Linked DNA regions of Candidatus Vesicomyosocius sp. SY067_SCS001. The protein of the gene in region 1 binds, or shares a complex with, the protein of each later gene. Links are inferred from orthologs where the notes say so. Each region holds a gene or a part of one and is shown on either strand. Other genes may lie near its edges.

What was found.
Region 2: the proteins of secA (region 1) and secY are in contact, whole or in part, in a crystal structure (PDB 3DIN), measured with the Thermotoga maritima proteins. The link is inferred for Candidatus Vesicomyosocius sp. SY067_SCS001 from one-to-one orthologs. Residues at the interface, in WP_004082002.1 of Thermotoga maritima: Glu261, Ala262, Arg263, Lys300, Ala301, Arg302, Thr303, Ile304, Ile305, Leu323, Tyr324, Asp325, Pro326, Val329, Ser330, Tyr333, Ile336, Lys340, Phe345, Val349, Glu363, Phe364, Tyr374, Ser375, Gly376, Gly377, Glu393, Ile395, Thr482, Ser483; in WP_004081795.1 of Thermotoga maritima: Glu108, Gly109, Glu110, Glu111, Ala236, Glu237, Arg238, Arg239, Ile240, Thr241, Ile242, Gln243, Tyr244, Ala245, Arg246, Arg247, Val248, Thr249, Gly250, Arg251, Arg252, Val253, Tyr254, Gly256, Ala257, Ser258, Thr259, Tyr260, Leu261, Pro262.

What each region holds. Positions count from the first base shown.
Region 1 is NZ_CP054877.1:12,369-21,408, forward strand. The notes cover bases 1,411-4,689. They hold secA (preprotein translocase subunit SecA), read left to right. Parts: upstream 1,411-1,789; coding sequence 1,790-4,489; downstream 4,490-4,689. Other genes in these bases: HUW60_RS00065 (hypothetical protein), read right to left, coding at 1,433-1,738. In the rest of the region: HUW60_RS00055 (cytochrome b), read right to left, coding at 1-714; petA (ubiquinol-cytochrome c reductase iron-sulfur subunit), read right to left, coding at 728-1,324; pyrC (dihydroorotase), read left to right, coding at 5,264-6,292; ribF (bifunctional riboflavin kinase/FAD synthetase), read right to left, coding at 6,682-7,584; homoserine O-succinyltransferase MetA, read right to left, coding at 8,087-9,040. UniProt on the Escherichia coli protein: Required for protein export, interacts with the SecYEG preprotein conducting channel.
Region 2 is NZ_CP054877.1:184,461-193,028, forward strand. Bases 5,303-8,109 are described here. They hold secY (preprotein translocase subunit SecY), read left to right. Parts: upstream 5,303-5,960; coding sequence 5,961-7,259; downstream 7,260-8,109. Other genes in these bases: rpmD (50S ribosomal protein L30), read left to right, coding at 5,303-5,508; rplO (50S ribosomal protein L15), read left to right, coding at 5,523-5,957; rpmJ (50S ribosomal protein L36), read left to right, coding at 7,273-7,386; rpsM (30S ribosomal protein S13), read left to right, coding at 7,560-7,913; rpsK (30S ribosomal protein S11), read left to right, coding at 7,932-8,109. Also shown: rplV (50S ribosomal protein L22), read left to right, coding at 1-217; rpsC (30S ribosomal protein S3), read left to right, coding at 225-917; rplP (50S ribosomal protein L16), read left to right, coding at 934-1,344; rpmC (50S ribosomal protein L29), read left to right, coding at 1,344-1,532; rpsQ (30S ribosomal protein S17), read left to right, coding at 1,529-1,795; rplN (50S ribosomal protein L14), read left to right, coding at 1,824-2,192; rplX (50S ribosomal protein L24), read left to right, coding at 2,192-2,503; rplE (50S ribosomal protein L5), read left to right, coding at 2,526-3,065; rpsN (30S ribosomal protein S14), read left to right, coding at 3,070-3,375; rpsH (30S ribosomal protein S8), read left to right, coding at 3,387-3,782; rplF (50S ribosomal protein L6), read left to right, coding at 3,798-4,343; rplR (50S ribosomal protein L18), read left to right, coding at 4,361-4,708; rpsE (30S ribosomal protein S5), read left to right, coding at 4,751-5,266; more of rpmD, read left to right, coding at 5,266-5,302; more of rpsK, read left to right, coding at 8,110-8,318; rpsD (30S ribosomal protein S4), read left to right, coding at 8,328-8,568. UniProt on the Escherichia coli protein: The central subunit of the protein translocation channel SecYEG. Consists of two halves formed by TMs 1-5 and 6-10.

The DNA.
Region 1 (9,040 bases):
CGGATGAAATGGAACTCCATCTTTAGGAATTCCATCTTTATTTTTATTTTTTTTAATTTCTATACCGTCTGGATTATTTGAACCTACTGTGTGTAATGCAACAATATGCAAAAATACCAAAATAACTAAAATCAATGGTAAAGCAATTACATGCAATGAAAAAAAACGGTTTAAAACAGGATCTCCAACAGCGTAGTCACCCAAGATAAAAGTTAAGATGTCAGGACCAAATATTGGTACTGAACCAAATAGAGAAATAATAACTTGTGCTCCCCAGTATGACATTTGCCCCCATGGTAATACATACCCCATAAAGGCTTCTGCCATCAATGCAATATATAGAACCATTCCTAAAATCCAAATTAACTCACGGGGGCTCTTGTATGAGCCATAAAGCAAACTACGATGTATATGTAAATATATAACAATAAAAAAAGCAGAGGCACCTGTTGAATGTAAATAACGAATAAGCCAACCCCAGTTAACATCACGCATTATATATTCTACTGATGCAAATGCATTGATAGCATCTGGTTTAAAGTGCATCGTCAAAAAAATTCCTGTTACAATTTGTATTACTAATACCAACATGGCTAATGAGCCAAAAAAATACCAAAAATTAAAATTTCTAGGTGTGTAATACTCTGCTAAGTGTTCATTCCAAACTTTAGTTAATGGAAATCTTTGATCAATCCAATTTTTGTTATTATTCATATAATTCTCCTGATTATGCTTTTGGATCAATGCCAATTCGAATTAAAGAATCGGCAACAAAATGATAAGGCGGGATAACTAAATTTGTTGGGGCTGGAACACCTGTATAAACCCTTCCTGCTAAATCAAATTTAGAACCATGACAAGGACAATAAAATCCACCCTTCCATGAGTCTCCCCCAAGATCAGAAGCGCCTAATTCAGGTCTATAGGTGGGCGAGCAACCTAAATGAGTACAAATGCCAATAATAACAGCAACATTAGGATTTATTGAACGATAAGGGTTTTTAGCATATTTTGGTTGTTGAGAAATTTCATTACTATTAGGATCAGTTAAAATGCTATTTAGTGATGTCAAATTTTCAATAGTTTTTTTATCACGTTTAAAAATCCAAACAGGTTTTTTTCGCCATAAAACTCTAACTAATTGTCCGTTGTCTAATTTACTTATATCAACATCAATAGGTGCGCCAGCAGCTTTTGCTCTTGCTGAAGGCATCCATGATGATAAAAATGGTACTAAAACAAAACCAACGCCTATCGCACCAACAACACTTGTGGCGCTAGTTAAAAATCGCCTTTTTTTTAAGTCTATCTCTTGTTCTGACATATGGGCTAAAATCCTTTATTAAAGTTGGTAAATAAAATATAATTTTAAACCCGGATTATTATAATATATATTAACTTTATTTGATAGATAATTAATGTTAGAGTATTATTAATTAATATTAATTTTAATTTCTACATGTGTTATAGATTCAAGTGCTGGTATTTGTATCAAAATTTCTAGTAATTTCACTATTTGTTTTTCAGCTCTAAAATAAATAGCATGATTATTAGTTATTAGGGTTGCTGTGTTATCTTTAATTAAGCATAATTTAATAAACGGTTTTAGTTTGTTCGGTAAAATCTTATTAAGCTCAATATTGATTTGATTATAGGATTTTGCTTTAGTAAACAATTGTCCAAGCCTACCATTAGGTACAAAATTTGCGAGATTTGTTATGGTTTTATACTGACACATTCATCTATCTATGAGAAAATAAGTTTTTAAGGTTTATTTAAACATATTTTAATGAGTATTATAAATAACATTCTATCAAAGATAGTTGGTTCTAGAAATGATCGACTTATCAAAGTTTTATATAAAACTGTTGGTCAAATTACTGAATTAGAGTTAAATATGCAATCACTTAGTGATGAACAACTTAAGTCTAAAACTCAAGAATTTAAAGACAGATTGAATAAAAAGGAAACTTTAAACTCAATTCTTATTGAGGCATTTGCCGTGATACGAGAAGCATCAATCAGGGTATTAGATCTTAGACTTTATGATGTGCAACTAATTGGTGGCATAGTTCTAAATAATGGTAATATTGCAGAGATGGGTACAGGTGAGGGTAAAACTTTAGTAGCAACCTTACCAGCCTATCTTAACGCTCTTAATGGTAAGGGTGTGCATATAGTCACTGTGAATGATTACTTAGCATTTCGTGATGCTCAGTGGATGGGAAAAGTATTTAATTTTTTAAACATGAGTGTGGGTATTATTACCTCAAATATGTCATATGAAAATAAACAAGCTGCTTATTTATGTGATATTGTTTATGCAACTAATAATGAGTTAGGTTTTGATTATCTTCGTGATAATATGGCATTTACTTCTGAAGAAAAAGTACAACGAATGCTTAATTTTGCCATTGTAGATGAGGTAGATTCAATTTTAATTGATGAGGCTAGAACACCTTTAATTATTTCTGGTCCAACGGATGATTATGCTCAAATTTACCAGGCTATTAATCATATGATTCCTAATTTTACTAAGCAAACAGAAAGAGAGTCTGGAAAAGAAATAGTTATTGAGGTAGCAGGTGATTATATTGTTGACGAAAAACATAAACAAGTATTTTTAACTGATAATGGTCATGGTAAAGCTGAGCGTTTATTAATTGATGCGGGTGCTTTACTAGAAGGTGTTAGTCTTTATGATGCAAGTAATATTTTATTAATGCAACATATTAACTCAGCATTGCGAGCACATATTTTATTCCAAAAAAATGTGGATTATATTATCCAAAATGATGAAATTGTGATTGTCGATGAATTTACTGGTAGAACTATGTTGGGTCGTCGTTGGTCAGAAGGATTACATCAAGCTATTGAAGCTAAGGAAAGAGTAAGTATTAAAAAGGAAAACCAAACGCTTGCTTCAATTACTTTTCAAAACTATTTTAGGCTTTATAAAACACTCTCAGGTATGACAGGTACTGCTGATACTGAAGCTGTAGAATTTCAAGATATTTACGGATTGGAAACCGTGGTTGTTCCGCCTAATAAGCCATCTACGCGTGTAGATAAATCAGACTTAATTTATTTAACAACACAAGAAAAATTTAAAGCTATTGCTCTTGAAATTGCTAATTGTCAGAAAACTGGACAGCCAGTTTTGGTAGGCACTAGTAGTATTGAAAATTCAGAATTAATTTCCACTTTGTTAGAAAAAAATAATATCCAACATGAAGTTTTAAATGCTAAGCAGCATGAGCGAGAAGCTATTATTATTGCTAATGCTGGTAATATTGGTGCAGTTACTATTGCAACTAATATGGCGGGTAGGGGTACGGATATTGTGCTAGGCGGTAAATTGTTTGAACAAGCAACAGGTAAGCAAAAAACTGACTGGCAGAATCGTCATAATGACGTTATTAAAGCAGGTGGGTTACATATTGTGGGTACAGAACGTAATGAGTCACGTCGAGTGGATAATCAATTACGTGGTCGTTCTGCGCGTCAAGGAGATGTAGGTTCAACTCGTTTTTACTTATCATTAGAAGATAATTTAATGCGTATTTTTGCTAGTGAGAAAATGTCATTAACGATGCAAAAGTTGGGTATGAAAAAAGGTGAATCAATTGAACATAAAATGGTTAATCGTGCTATTGAAAATGCTCAAAAAAAAGTAGAAGGTATGAATTATGATGCACGTAAACATCTTTTAGAATATGATGATGTTGCTAACGATCAAAGAAAAGTCATTTATCAATTACGTGATGATTTGATGAGTGTTAATGATGTTCAAGCCCGATTTATTAGTATTAGGGAAAAAGTCATTAAACAGCTTTTTTCAGATTATATTTCATCTGAATTGATGGAAGAGGATTGTAATGTTGAAGGATTTTATAATGCTTTGAAATCAGATTATTCAGTTGATTTACCATTGCAACAATGGCTTGATGAAGGTGTTAATATAGATGAATTGCAATCAAAAATTATTCAAGAAATGAGTACAATTTGTGATTATAAAGAAAAAATAGTTGGTACTAAGCTTATGCGTGAATTTGAAAAAGCAGTTATGCTAAAAACTATTGACCATTATTGGAAAGAGCATTTAGCAACTATGGATTATTTACGTCAAAGTGTTAATTTACGCGGTTATGCGCAAAAGAATCCGATGCAAGAGTATAAGCGTGAATCATTTGTTATGTTTACTTCGTTGTTAGACACTATTAATATTGAAATTGTTAAATCTTTATCAAATGTTACTATTAATAAGAATACTGATATTCTCGATGTGGAACAACAAAATAATGATGATGCACAAGCAATACATAGTAACCCAAGTCAACAAATTAAACAAGCTAGTACTACTACTACTAATAATATACAAATACAAACTAACCAACAAAACACATATCAAAGAAAAGAAAAAAAAGTAGGGAGAAATGAATCTTGTCCTTGTGGATCAGGTAAAAAATATAAAAAATGTCATGGATAACTATATTGATTTAATATCAGGTATTAGTCTTAATAATGTTGTTATTAATGAAAATGGTACAAAAATATTAACCCAAGCTTGCCTTTTTTATTCTTATAAGCTAAAGTAAATTATGTTAAAGCTTACTTAAAATTCAAAGATTTTATTAGAAGATCTGGCTAAATATTGAGATTTAAGCAGCGAGTTGTTTTTCTGATACAATAAATTTATTATTACAACATACAAATCTTAAAGCAAAGAATATTAAAACAATTATACTCACACAGTCAAAGTATTTTTTACCAAGATATGTGAATACTCAATATAAATTGAGAATGGAGTTATTATTGTTGAAAAGAATATTGTTATAATAATTTAACTTTAGTATGTAAGATGGGACTTTTGAATAAGAAAATATTTTCTTCAATTAATTTTACCATCAACATATATCTATAATGGTAAAGATGGATTGATATATTAATTTATATTAGTTATTGTAATATTTAAATAACAATTAGCTAAATTTAATAGAACTAATAATAATGAGTTTTTCTAAAATAATTCCTCTAGGAAGAGAGGTTTATTTGTCTGATGGTTTACATGCTTTTTTGTTTAAACTGATTGGTTTATCAAAAATATTGACAGTAAAGTTATACTAATCAATGATTTTGGCGTATTTATAAATTATTTAGGAGCTCTTACATTTTATTTTTTGATGAAAAAACTTAGTAAATTTGTCATCAAATTTACAATCAGTAAAAGGGCTGGGGATGGAAGAGTACTTGGAAGTAATTTATGCAAATTAAAATAATTCAACCAGATGACTGTCATTTACATGTTCGTTCAGGAGTAGCATTAAAATCAATTATCGGTATGACGGTTGCGCAAATGGGTAGAGCAATTATTATGCCTAATTTAAATCCTCCTATTACTAACGTTACTCAAGCGTGCGCTTATAAAGCAGAAATTTTATCTACATTGCCAAAAGGAAATAGATTTAATCCATTGATGACCTTATATTTAACAGATAATACTACTTCTAAAGATATTCAAGAAGCTATTGATAATAATATTATAGCAGTTAAGTTTTATCCTGCTGGAGCAACGACTAATTCCGATAGTGGTGTAACTAATATTGTTAAACTTTATCCAACGTTAGAGAGTATGCAAAAACTGGGTATACCTCTTTTAGTGCACGGAGAAGTAACGCGTAGTGATGTGGATATTTTTGATCGAGAGGCAGTATTTATTGATGAGGTATTGAGTCAAGTAGTGAATGATTTTCCTGAGTTGAAAATTGTATTTGAGCATATCACCACTAAAAATGCTGTTGATTTTGTTTTAGCAAGTCATCATAAAATAGCAGCAACTATTACACCACATCATCTTTTGGCAAATAGAAATGATATGCTCGTTGATGGTATACATCCACACTATTTTTGCCTACCAGTTTTAAAGAGGAAAAATCCACATCAAATAGCATTATTGGACGTTGTAACTAGCGGTAATGTTAAGTTTTTTTTAGGTACAGATTCTGCGCCACATATGAAGACCGATAAAGAGTCTGCTTGTGGTTGTGCTGGTATTTTTAATGCACATTGTGCTATTGAGCTTTATGTAATGGTTTTTGAACATCAAAATGCACTAGATAAGTTAGAAGGATTTGCTTCAAAATTTGGTGCAGATTTTTATAATTTACCTTATAATAAAAAGATTATTACACTTAATAAGAAAGATTGGACTATACCAGCAAGTTACCCTTTTGCACATAGTAATATTGTGCCGTTTATGGCAACTAAAACACTTAGTTGGAAACTTGCTTAAAGTAAAATATAAATTTGCTTGTTTGCATTTTATATTATGAATAATGCTACTAACAATGCTATTATTATATAGGACATTTGTTATTAAAAGTTTTGTATTCTTTTTATCAAAATTTTTATACGATTTTATTACAACTAGTGTAAGTGTATTAAAATAGACTAATGAATTAATTTTAATATAACATACACTATTTTGAGTAAATTTTAGGTTGAAGAAATAAATAAATTAAATTTATTTAAAAGTAGCTTACTTAAAAAGTGTAAGTAGCGCTTTTATGCTTATTTTTAAGATTAAAAAAGCTTTATGAATTTATATATTTTAGGAATAATTGAATATTGTAAAAGTTTAAATAAGTCATTAATTAGTAAAAAAATTTTAAAGAAAACTATTCAGATTCCAAAAAAAAATTTAGCGTTTTTAACGTCTAATTTTATTTGTTCTTTTAATGCTAAAAAAGAATCAAACTTTTGTTCATCACGAATTTTATATTTAAATATAACTTTTGTATATTCGCCATAAACTTGTTTGTTAAAGTCAAATAAAAAAACTTCCAATAAGACTGTTTCACCTCCAACTGTTGGGCGTTTTCCAAGATTACATACACCATTGTAAATTTTATTATTTAATTCTACATTAACTGCGAATATACCTAATAGTGGGCTTATTTTCCTTTTAATAGGAATATTAATTGTAGGAAATCCTATTGTTCTACCTTGTTTTTGGCAAGGAATGATTTTACCTGAAATTGAAAATTTTCGTCCTAACAACTGATTTGCCAAGTAAAAATTACCTTTTTTAAGTGATTGTCTAATTTTTGAACTACTTACTCTATTAAGGTTATAAAGTACGGTTGGTGTTTTTTCTACCTCAAAATTAAAGGTTTGTAATAAAGAAAAATCACCAGTTTGATTTGATCCAAAACGAAAATCATCCCCAACTAGGCAAAGTTTAACTTTGAGTTTGTCTAGTAATATTTTATGAATAAAAGTGTTAGCAGTGAGTTGTGAAAATGAAGTATTAAAGTTAATTAATAAGTGTTCATCTACTCCAAGGCTTGTAAGTAAGGCGTGTTTTTGTTTGAAACTACTTAGTGTGGCTTGCTCATGTCCAAAAAAGTGTTGTGGAGTTGGTGAAAATGAAACAAGTACTGATGGTAAATTCATGATTTGTGCTTTGTTAACTAATGTTTTGATAATTTTCTGATGTCCTATATGTACACCATCAAAGTTGCCAATAGTAACAACACTTCCTAAATGGGGTTTTAAATTTTTTAAACCACGAATGATTTTCATAAATGTTAATTTTAGTCTAATTAATGGATAATGTTATCGACTGGTTTTGTTCTTTTTAATTTTGAGTGTTGGTTTATTATTCTAAACAACTAGTTTAGATTTAGCAGTGTCCTATAATATGGACTTTAATTTAGTGATATCGAGATATGGAATTATTAATAACTAAAATAGTTACTACTGTAGATTTCCCTAAACCAGTTAGAGGCATTGTTTAAATTTAGTTAGAAAACTACTTTTTAGAAGTTGTTTGTAGTTACCTGTAAGTTTATTACTTTGAGAGTAATATCCTAAGCATAACCATTGATCTAAATTTTTTTTTCAGATACATTAGTTAAAAAACCTAATATGTAAAGGTAATTATTAAAATTGTTAATAACTATTGTTATTTAAATTTACACAATATGATAAGGATTATATAGATGTTATTTTACTGTTTTTCAGTATATATAATGATGATTAAATTAGTAAAACTACTTCAGTAGTAGTTCTGAGGTTTAGTGCACTATTTTAAATTAAGAGGGTCATTTGGATTAATACCGTTCATAAATGGTTTTTCAATATCTTCATGAGTTGTTTGGTAAACACAACCAATCCAGTTGTTGATAATGACATTAGTGGCGTTTCCCCAAGTGTTGTCTAAGGTTTCTTTAATGAGTTGTTCAGGAAAATCTGAAATATTAAATTCTGAGGATAAAAGTTTAGTTTTATATTCGTTGAGAATAGCTTTACTTTGCTCGGTTAAATAGTGTTTAGGAAAAGGTGGATAGTTATTCCTAGTTTTTTTTAAATAGGCAATAATATCTCGCTTGTATTCCTTTAATAAGCTGATGGTATCGTATTCTGGATGGCCTTGAAAAAATACAATTCTTAATAAATCTTCACTAACTCCTAAGTGAACACCAATTTTACTTTCAACTAAAATTTTAACACCAGCGGCACTAAATTGCTTTTTTGAAATTTCATTAAAACGAGAGTGTGGAACGTTAAAACGTGTGTTGACTCCTCTCATTAAAGGGTGTTGTCGGTCTAGTATTTGGTGTGGAAATACGCCCCAACATTTTTCACCAATGGCTTTGCGTTTTTGTCCATATCTAAATTCTAAAACGGCGTGAGTTGCTAAACATGAACATAGTGTTGAAGTAACATGGTCGTACGACCAATCAACAACTTCTTTTAATTCTTCATAGAAAGATGCTTTTTGTAAATCTTCTTGTTCAAGATGCGCACCTGTAATAATTAGTGCATCAAGTCCCTGTGCTTTAATATCTGTAAAAGTTTGATAATGTTGTTTTACATGTTTGTTTACTTTTTTACCACGTTTGATTGATGGTAGTGTGAATGGATGTAAATAAAATTGTGCAATTTGATTGGAATGTCCAATAAGACGAAAAAATTGGCGTTCAGTTGCCTCAAGTGCTGCGTCTGGCATTGTATTTAATAAGCCAATATGCAATTC
Region 2 (8,568 bases), 180 kb from region 1 along the record:
TAGCAATAAAAAAGCAGCAGTCTTAGTTAAAAAAGTACTGAATTCAGTTATTTCTAATGCCGAGCATAATGATGGATTAGACATTGATGAATTATTTGTTACTAGTATTTATATTGATGAAGGTTCAACCATGAAGAGAATTCGCCCAAGAGCAAAAGGAAGAGCAAATAGGATTTTAAAAAGAACAAGCCACATTACAGTTGGCATAGGCAAGTAGGTTTAGTATGGGTCAAAAAGTAAATCCAAAAGGTATTAGATTAGGTATTGTTAAGGATTGGGATTCTAAATGGTACGCTAGTTCTAAAGATTATTCTAAGTACTTATTATCTGATATTAAAGTTAGAAACTATCTATTTAAGAAATTAATAAACGCTTCTGTTAGCCGTGTCCAGATTGGGCGTTTGGTAAATAATGCTAAAGTTACTATTTATACTGCACGCCCAGGTATTGTTATTGGCAAGAAAGGTGCTGATATTGAGCAGTTAAAGTTAATTATTTCAAAAATGATGGGTATTCCTGTTCATATTAATATTGAAGAAATTAAAAAACCCGAGCTTGACGCACGTTTGGTGGCTGAGAATATTGCCCAACAGTTAGAAAAACGTGTGATGTATCGTCGTGCTGTTAAACGTGTGCTGGGTAATGCAATTCGTTTAGGTGCTCAAGGTATTAAGGTCATGGTTAGTGGTCGTTTAAATGGTGCAGAAATTGCACGTTCTGAGTGGTATCGTGAAGGTCGAGTGCCATTACATACTTTTAGAGCTGATGTTGATTATGCTTCTTATGGTGCAAAAACACAGTATGGTGTTATTGGTATTAAGGTTTGGATTTTCAAGGGTGAAATTTTAGATCATAAAAAAGGCACACTAGATGAGGTTGCTCATCGTGGTGCAATAAATCAAATCGCTAAAAAATAAAGTGAAGGATTAATAAATGTTACAACCTAAGAGAACAAAATTTAGAAAAATGATGAAAGGCCGTAATCGGGGTCTTGCAACGGGCCATAAGGTTAGTTTTGGTGAAATTGGACTCCAAGCTATGGGTAGATGTCGTATGTCTGCTAGACAGATTGAATCTGCACGTCGTGCAATGACACGTCATGTTAAACGTCAAGGAAAAATTTGGATTCGTGTTTTTCCAGACAAGCCTGTTACTAAGAAACCATTAGAGGTTAGGATGGGAAAAGGTAAGGGTAGTGTTGAATATTGGGTTGCAAAGATTAAGCCTGGCCAAATGTTATTTGAAATGCAAGGCGTTGAAGAAACAGTTGCTATAGAGGCATTTGCATTAGCATCAGGGAAATTGCCAGTTAAAACAACAATCATTAAAAGGACGATAATGTAATGGATGTTAAAGAATTAAGAAATCAATCAGTTTCAGCGCTTAATGAAACGCTTATTAAACTTCTAAAAGAACATTTTGAGTTTCGTATGCAACATAAAAGTTCACAATTAGATAATTTTTCGAAGTTGGGAAGAACAAAGAAATCAATTGCACAAATTAAAACTATTATTAGGCAAAAACAAGAATGAGTGACAAAAAAGTAGAATGCGTATTAACAGGAACTGTTGTGAGTAGCAGTCGTGACAAAACTATTACTGTTTTAATTGAACGTAAAGTAAGACATCCTATTTACAAAAAATATATCAAACGTAGCACTAAAGTGCATGTACATGATGATAATAATGAATGTATATGTGGTGATTTGGTTCGAGTAGTTGAAGCAAAACCATTTTCAAAAACTAAGCATTGGGCATTATTGGAAGTGGTTGAGAGATTAGTTTCTGTTGATTAATGTTAAATTTATTTAAAGAGAGTAAGTCATGATTCAAGTGCAAACAAGACTTAAGGTCGCAGATAATAGTGGCGGCATTAAAGCAATGTGTATTAAGGTAATAGGCGGCTCTAAGCGTCGTTATGCTAATATTGGTGATGTCATTAAAGTTAGTATTAAAGAGGTTGTACCGCGTGGTAAAGTTAAAAAAGGTGACGTGTATGATGCGGTTGTTGTGCGTACCGCTCATGGTGTTCGCCGTAGTGATGGGTCTCGTATTCGTTTTGATAACAATGCGATTGTACTTTTAAATACGAAACTTGAACCAATTGGTACTCGTATTTTTGGCCCAGTGACCCGTGAATTGCGTAGTGCACAATTTATGAAAATTGTTTCACTTGCACCAGAGGTTTTATAATGCAAAAAATTAAATTAAATGATGAAATTATTATTATTGCTGGCAAGGATAAAGGTTCTATAGGTATAGTTACTAAGATGGTAGATTCTAAGGTTCTAGTTGAAGGGTTAAATCTTGCTAAGAAACATGTGAAGCCTAATCCAAATAAGGGTGTTACAGGTGGCATCACAGAGATAGAAATGCCTTTGTCGATTTCTAATGTTGCTGTTTATAATCCAACAACTAAGAAAGCTGATAGAGTTGGAATTCGTACTAGTAAAAAAGGCATTAAAGAAAGATTTTTTAAATCAAATGATAAGTCAATAGCTTGATAAGGTATAAGGAAATATAAATATGTCTAGATTACAAGAGCAATACAAGAATAAAATCTCACTAATTTTACAAAAAAAATTAGGTATGTCTAATCCTATGCAAACACCTAAGATTGAAAAAATTACGATTAATATGGGACTAGGTAATGCGTTAGGTGATAAAAAAATATTGCAAAATGGTTTAGAAGAAATGAGTCTTATTTCTGGTCAGAAACCATTAATTTGTAATGCACGTAAATCGGTAGCAAGTTTTAAATTAAGAGAGGGAAATCCAATTGGTTGTAAAGTTACTTTACGTAAGAAAAAGATGTATGAATTTCTTGATCGTTTAGTTAATATTACCATTCCTCGTATTCGAGATTTTCGTGGTTTAAAAACTACTGCATTTGATGGTCGTGGTAATTACAATATGGGTATTACTGAACAAATTACGTTTCCTGAAATTGATTTTGAAAAAGTAACAAAAATACGTGGGATGGATATTGCTATTACCACCACTGCAAAAAGTGATGAAGATGCTAAAAAACTATTAGCAATGTTTAAATTTCCATTTAAAGGGTAAGAAAATGGCTAAAAAGTCTATGATGAATAGAGATATTAAGCGCACAAAGATAGTTAGAAAATATAAAGCAAAACGTCTTGAGCTTAAGAAAATTATTAAGAGTATTAACGTATCTGATGAAGAGCGTTTCCAAGCAACTATTAAGTTGCAAGCTCTTCCACGTAATGCTTCGCCCACACGCCAACGTAGTCGTTGTAGTTTGACTGGTCGTCCGCATGGTTTTTATCGTAAGTTTGGTCTTGCTAGAAATAAACTTAGAGAATGCACTATGAATGGTGAAGTTCCAGGTTTATCTAAAGCGAGCTGGTAAGGAGAAATTATATGAGTATGTCTGATCCTATTGCTGACATGTTAACACGTATTCGCAACGCACAATTAGTTAAGAAAAAAGAAGTTAATGTTCCAGCATCGAATTTAAAATCTGCTATTGCAGGCGTGATGAAACAAGAGGGCTATATTGAATCTTTTAGTGTTAATGGCGTTGTTGCTAGTAAAATATTAAAAATCAAGTTAAAATATTATGATAATAAACCAGTCATTGAAAAATTGCAGCGTGTATCAAAGCCTAGCTTAAGAGTTTATGTCGGTAATTCAAAGATACCAAGTGTAATGAATGGGTTAGGTATTGTTATTATTTCTACACCTAAAGGCTTGATGACTGGACAAGTTGCGCTTGATCAAAATGTTGGTGGCGAAGTGTTGTGTAGCATTTACTAATATTGGAGAATTAGAATGTCTAGAGTTGCAAAATCATCAATTACTATACCAACTAGTGTTGAAGTTATTATTACTGGTAATTTAATGTCTGTCAAAGGTAGATTAGGACAGTTAAACATGAGTATTCATCCTTGCGTGGCGATTGTAAATAATAATAGTAAACTTAGTTTTAATATTATTTCCATTGAAAAGAAAGAACAAAAGAAAGCTTGGGCTCAGGCTGGCACAGCAAGGGCTAATACTGCGAATCTTATTCGAGGTGTAACAGATGGTTGGAAAAAAAAGTTAACCTTAATTGGTGTTGGTTATCGTGCTAAAGTAATGGGTAAAATATTGGATCTTACATTGGGTTTTTCACATCCAATTAATTATAAATTTCCAGAAGATATTATAGTTGAAACCCCTTCTCAAACAGAAATTATTATTAAAGGCATGGACAAGCAAAAAGTAGGCCAAGTGGCTTCAGAAATTAGATCCTATCGTCCACCAGAACCTTATAAAGGTAAAGGTATTCGTTATATTGATGAACAAGTTATTCACAAAGAAACTAAGAAGAAATAATTGACTGAGGTATTAATATGAAACTTTTTAAAAAACAAGCCCGTTTGAGAAGAGCAACTAAATTTAGAGCCAAGCATGCTAAAAAAGATATTGAACGCTTGTGTATTCATAAAACTGCACAGCATATCTATGCTCAGATTATTAGTTCTTGTGGTACTAAAATTTTGGCTTCTGCTTCAACATTAAAATCTAAGCTTAAAAATGGTGGAAATGTAGATGCAGCAGCTAAAGTTGGTGAGGCAATTGCTAAAGCTGCTACTAGTGCAAAAGTAAAAAAGGTAGCTTTTGATCGGTCCGGATTTAAATATCATGGTCGTGTTAAAGCATTAGCCGATGCAGCAAGAGAAGGCGGTTTGGACTTCTAAGTTATTAATAAAATTAATTAAAAAAATAAAAAGGCGTAAATAATGGCTGGATATAAGGAAAATAACATTATTGATAATAATTATATTGAAAAGTTAGTTAATATTCGTCGTGTTGTAAAAGTAGTTAAAGGTGGTCGTATATTTGGTTTTTCAGCGTTAGTTGTTGTCGGTGATGGTAATGGTAAAGTTGGCTATGGAACAGGAAAAGCTCGTGAAGTTCCTGTTGCTATTCAAAAAGCAATGGATAAAGCTCGTAAGGCAATGAAGAGTGTTCCACTGGTAAATGGCACACTTTATTATTCAATTATCTCAAATGTTGGTGCGGCGAAAGTTTATATGCAACCAGCTTCAGAAGGTACAGGTGTAATTGCTGGCGGCCCAATGCGTAGTGTATTGGAAGCGGTTGGCGTACATAATATCTTGGCGAAATGTAATGGTACTCGTAATCCAATTAGTGTGGTACGTGCTACTGTCGAAGGTTTGACTTCTATGTTATCCCCACAATTGGTTGCTAATAAGCGTGGTATGACTGTTGATCAAATTACTGGAGAGGAATGATGGCTGAAGAAAATAGAACAGTTAAAAAAGTAACAACTATCCAAAAGCCGCAAGTATCTAATAAGCATAACACAGTTAGTGTTACCTTGGTTAAAAGTTTTTATGGTCGCTTACCATCTCATCGTAAAACCATTGTAGGGCTTGGTTTAAAGCGCATTAACCATACAAAAGAGTTTAAAGATACTCCTGAAATTAGAGGTATGATTAATAAAGTGGCTTACTTACTAAAAGTAGAGGATTAGGAAAAATGAATTTAATGCAATTAAATACATTATCACCTGCACAAGGTGAAAAGAAATCAAGAAAACGCGTGGGGCGCGGTATTGGTAGCGGTTTTGGTAAAACTTGTGGTAGTGGTCATAAGGGTCAAAAATCACGCTCTGGTGGTTTTAATAAGATTGGTTTTGAGGGTGGTCAAATGCCTTTGCAACGTCGCCTTCCTAAGGTTGGATTTTCATCAAGAATATCTATTATCACCTCTCAAGTAACACTATCTGAAATTAATAGATTAACTGAGATTGATATTACTATTGAGGTTTTCAAAGCGCATAATTTAATTAATAAAAATATTAAGCATGTAAAAGTTATACTTTCTGGTAAAATAACTAGGCCAGTTATATTGACTGGAATTAAAGTAACTAAAGGTGCAAAGTTGGCTATTGAAGCTGTTAAAGGTTCAGTGAGCGAGTAATTGATGAACCAACCTTTAGGCTTTTCTCAAGATTTATCAAAGCGTATACTTTTTTTATTGAGCGCATTAATTATTTTTAGGTTGGGTACACATATTACCATTCCATTTATTTCAAGTGTAGCATTAGCTTCTCTCGTACAAAATCAGCAAGGCACTATTTTAGATATGTTTAATATGTTTTCAGGTGGTGCACTAGAAAGATTGTCTATTTTTACTTTAGGTATTATGCCTTATATCTCGGCATCTATTATTATTCAGTTGATGACCTCTGTTGTTCCAAAATTAGAGCAATTAAAGAAAGAAGGCGAAACAGGTAAACGTAGAATTACACAATATACACGTATAGGTACAGTGATATTAGCGGTATTTCAATCTTATGGTATTTCTATTGCCTTACAAGAACAAAGTTCTAGTGGTGTTGCTTTAGTGACTCAAGGTGGTTTTACTTTTAGTATGGTTACTGTAGTAACATTAACTACAGGAACTTTATTTTTAATGTGGCTAGGTGAACAAATTACAGAAAAAGGTATTGGTAATGGCATTTCAATGATTATTTTTGCTGGTATTGTTTCAGGCTTGCCTTCGGCATTTGGTTCAACTTTATCGTTAGTATCTACAGGCGAGTTAAGTATTATTTTGGTAGTAATTTTATTAATCATGACATCATTAGTAATAGCTTTTGTAGTCTTTATGGAGCGAGGTCAACGTCGTATTACAGTTAATTATGCTAAACGTCAGCGAGGTCGTAAAATGATTGGCGCTCAAAGTTCATATTTACCATTAAAAATTAATATGGCAGGTGTTATTCCACCAATTTTTGCTTCATCAATTATTTTATTTCCAGCAACATTAGGAGGCTGGTTTTCGAGAAGTGAAGGTATGGGTTGGTTGGCAGATATAACTGCAAGTATTTCTCCAGGACAACCTTTGTATGTTTTATTTTATGGATTGGCTATTGTGTTTTTTACTTTTTTTTATACGGCATTAACATTTGATTCAAAAGATACAGCTGATAATTTACGTAAGTCAGGTGGTTTTATTCCAGGTATTAGACCAGGTAAACATTCAGCAGATTATATTGATTCGGTTATGTCTAGGCTAACAGCATCTGGTGCGGTTTATATTACAGCTGTTTGTTTGTTGCCAGAGTTTTTAATTTTATACTGGAATGTGCCGTTTTATTTTGGTGGTACTAGTTTATTAATCATCGTTGTTGTGGTGATGGATTTTATTGCACAAGCCCAATCTCATTTGATGTCTAATCAGTATGGATCATTAATGAAGAAGGCGGGTTTAAATTAAAAAGGTAATCATTATGAAGGTAAGAGCATCAGTTAAGAGAATTTGCAATAATTGTAAAATTATTAAGCGTCATGGAGTTGTTCGTGTTATTTGTAAAGAACCCCGTCATAAGCAAAGACAAGGTTAATTAGAATTGATATTGAAAATTGTAAGAGTAGAATAATGGTTTTTTTAAATTTAGTATTGTACGTTACTATAATAAAAAGTTACATTATGATAGATAAAAATATAAAAATATAAAAATATAAAAATATAAGGAATAAGCTTATGAGACAGATATGCGTTAGAGGTACAATATAGATGGCTAGAATTGCAGGAATAAATATTCCAACACATAAACATATTGTGATTGGCTTACAGTCAATTTTTGGTATAGGTGATACAAGAGCAAGAGAAATTTGTATTACTCTAAAATTAGACCCAGTTACTAAAGTTGCCAACATTACTGAAGATCAATTGGAATTAATTCGTACAGAAATTGCTAAGTATAAAGTTGAAGGTGATCTTCGTCGTCAACTTGCTATGGATATCAAACGTCTTAAAGATTTAGGCTGTTATCGTGGTGTTCGTCATAGAAAATCATTACCATTACGTGGTCAAAGGACAAAAACAAACGCAAGAACTCGTAAGGGTCCTCGTCGTCTAATTAAATAATTATAGGTAAATATTATTATGATATCTAAATCATCTTCAAAAAAGAAATCTAAAAAAGTAATAACTGATGGTATTGCTCATATTCACGCGACTTTTAATAATACCATTGTGATGATTACAGATCGTCATGGTAATACGGTTTGTTGGGCAACCTCAGGCGGTTCTGGTTTTAGAGGCTCAAGAAAGTCCACCCCATTTGCTGCACAAGTGGCTGCAGGTAGTTGTGGTGAGAAAGCATTGGCTTTTGGCATGAAAAATTTAGAAGTTCATGTTAAAGGCCCGGGTCCTGGTAGAGATTCAGCAATTCGCGGTCTTAATGCGCAGGGTTTAAAAATTCAATCAATCACAGATGTGACACCAATCCCTCATAATGGTTGTCGTCCTTCTAAGAAACGTAGAGTATAAGGATAAATTATGGCTAGATATATTGGACCTACTTGTAAATTAGCACGTCGAGAAGGCGCTGACTTATTTCTTAAAAGTGGTATTAGATCGTTGGATTCTAAGTGTAAGGTTACTCAACTTCCTGGTATGCACGGTGCTAACGCCCGTCGTCAAAAAGGCACAGAGTATGGTTTACAATTACGTGAAAAACAAAAAATAAGACGTATTTATGGCATTTTAGAAAAGCAATTTCGTCTATATTATAAAAAAG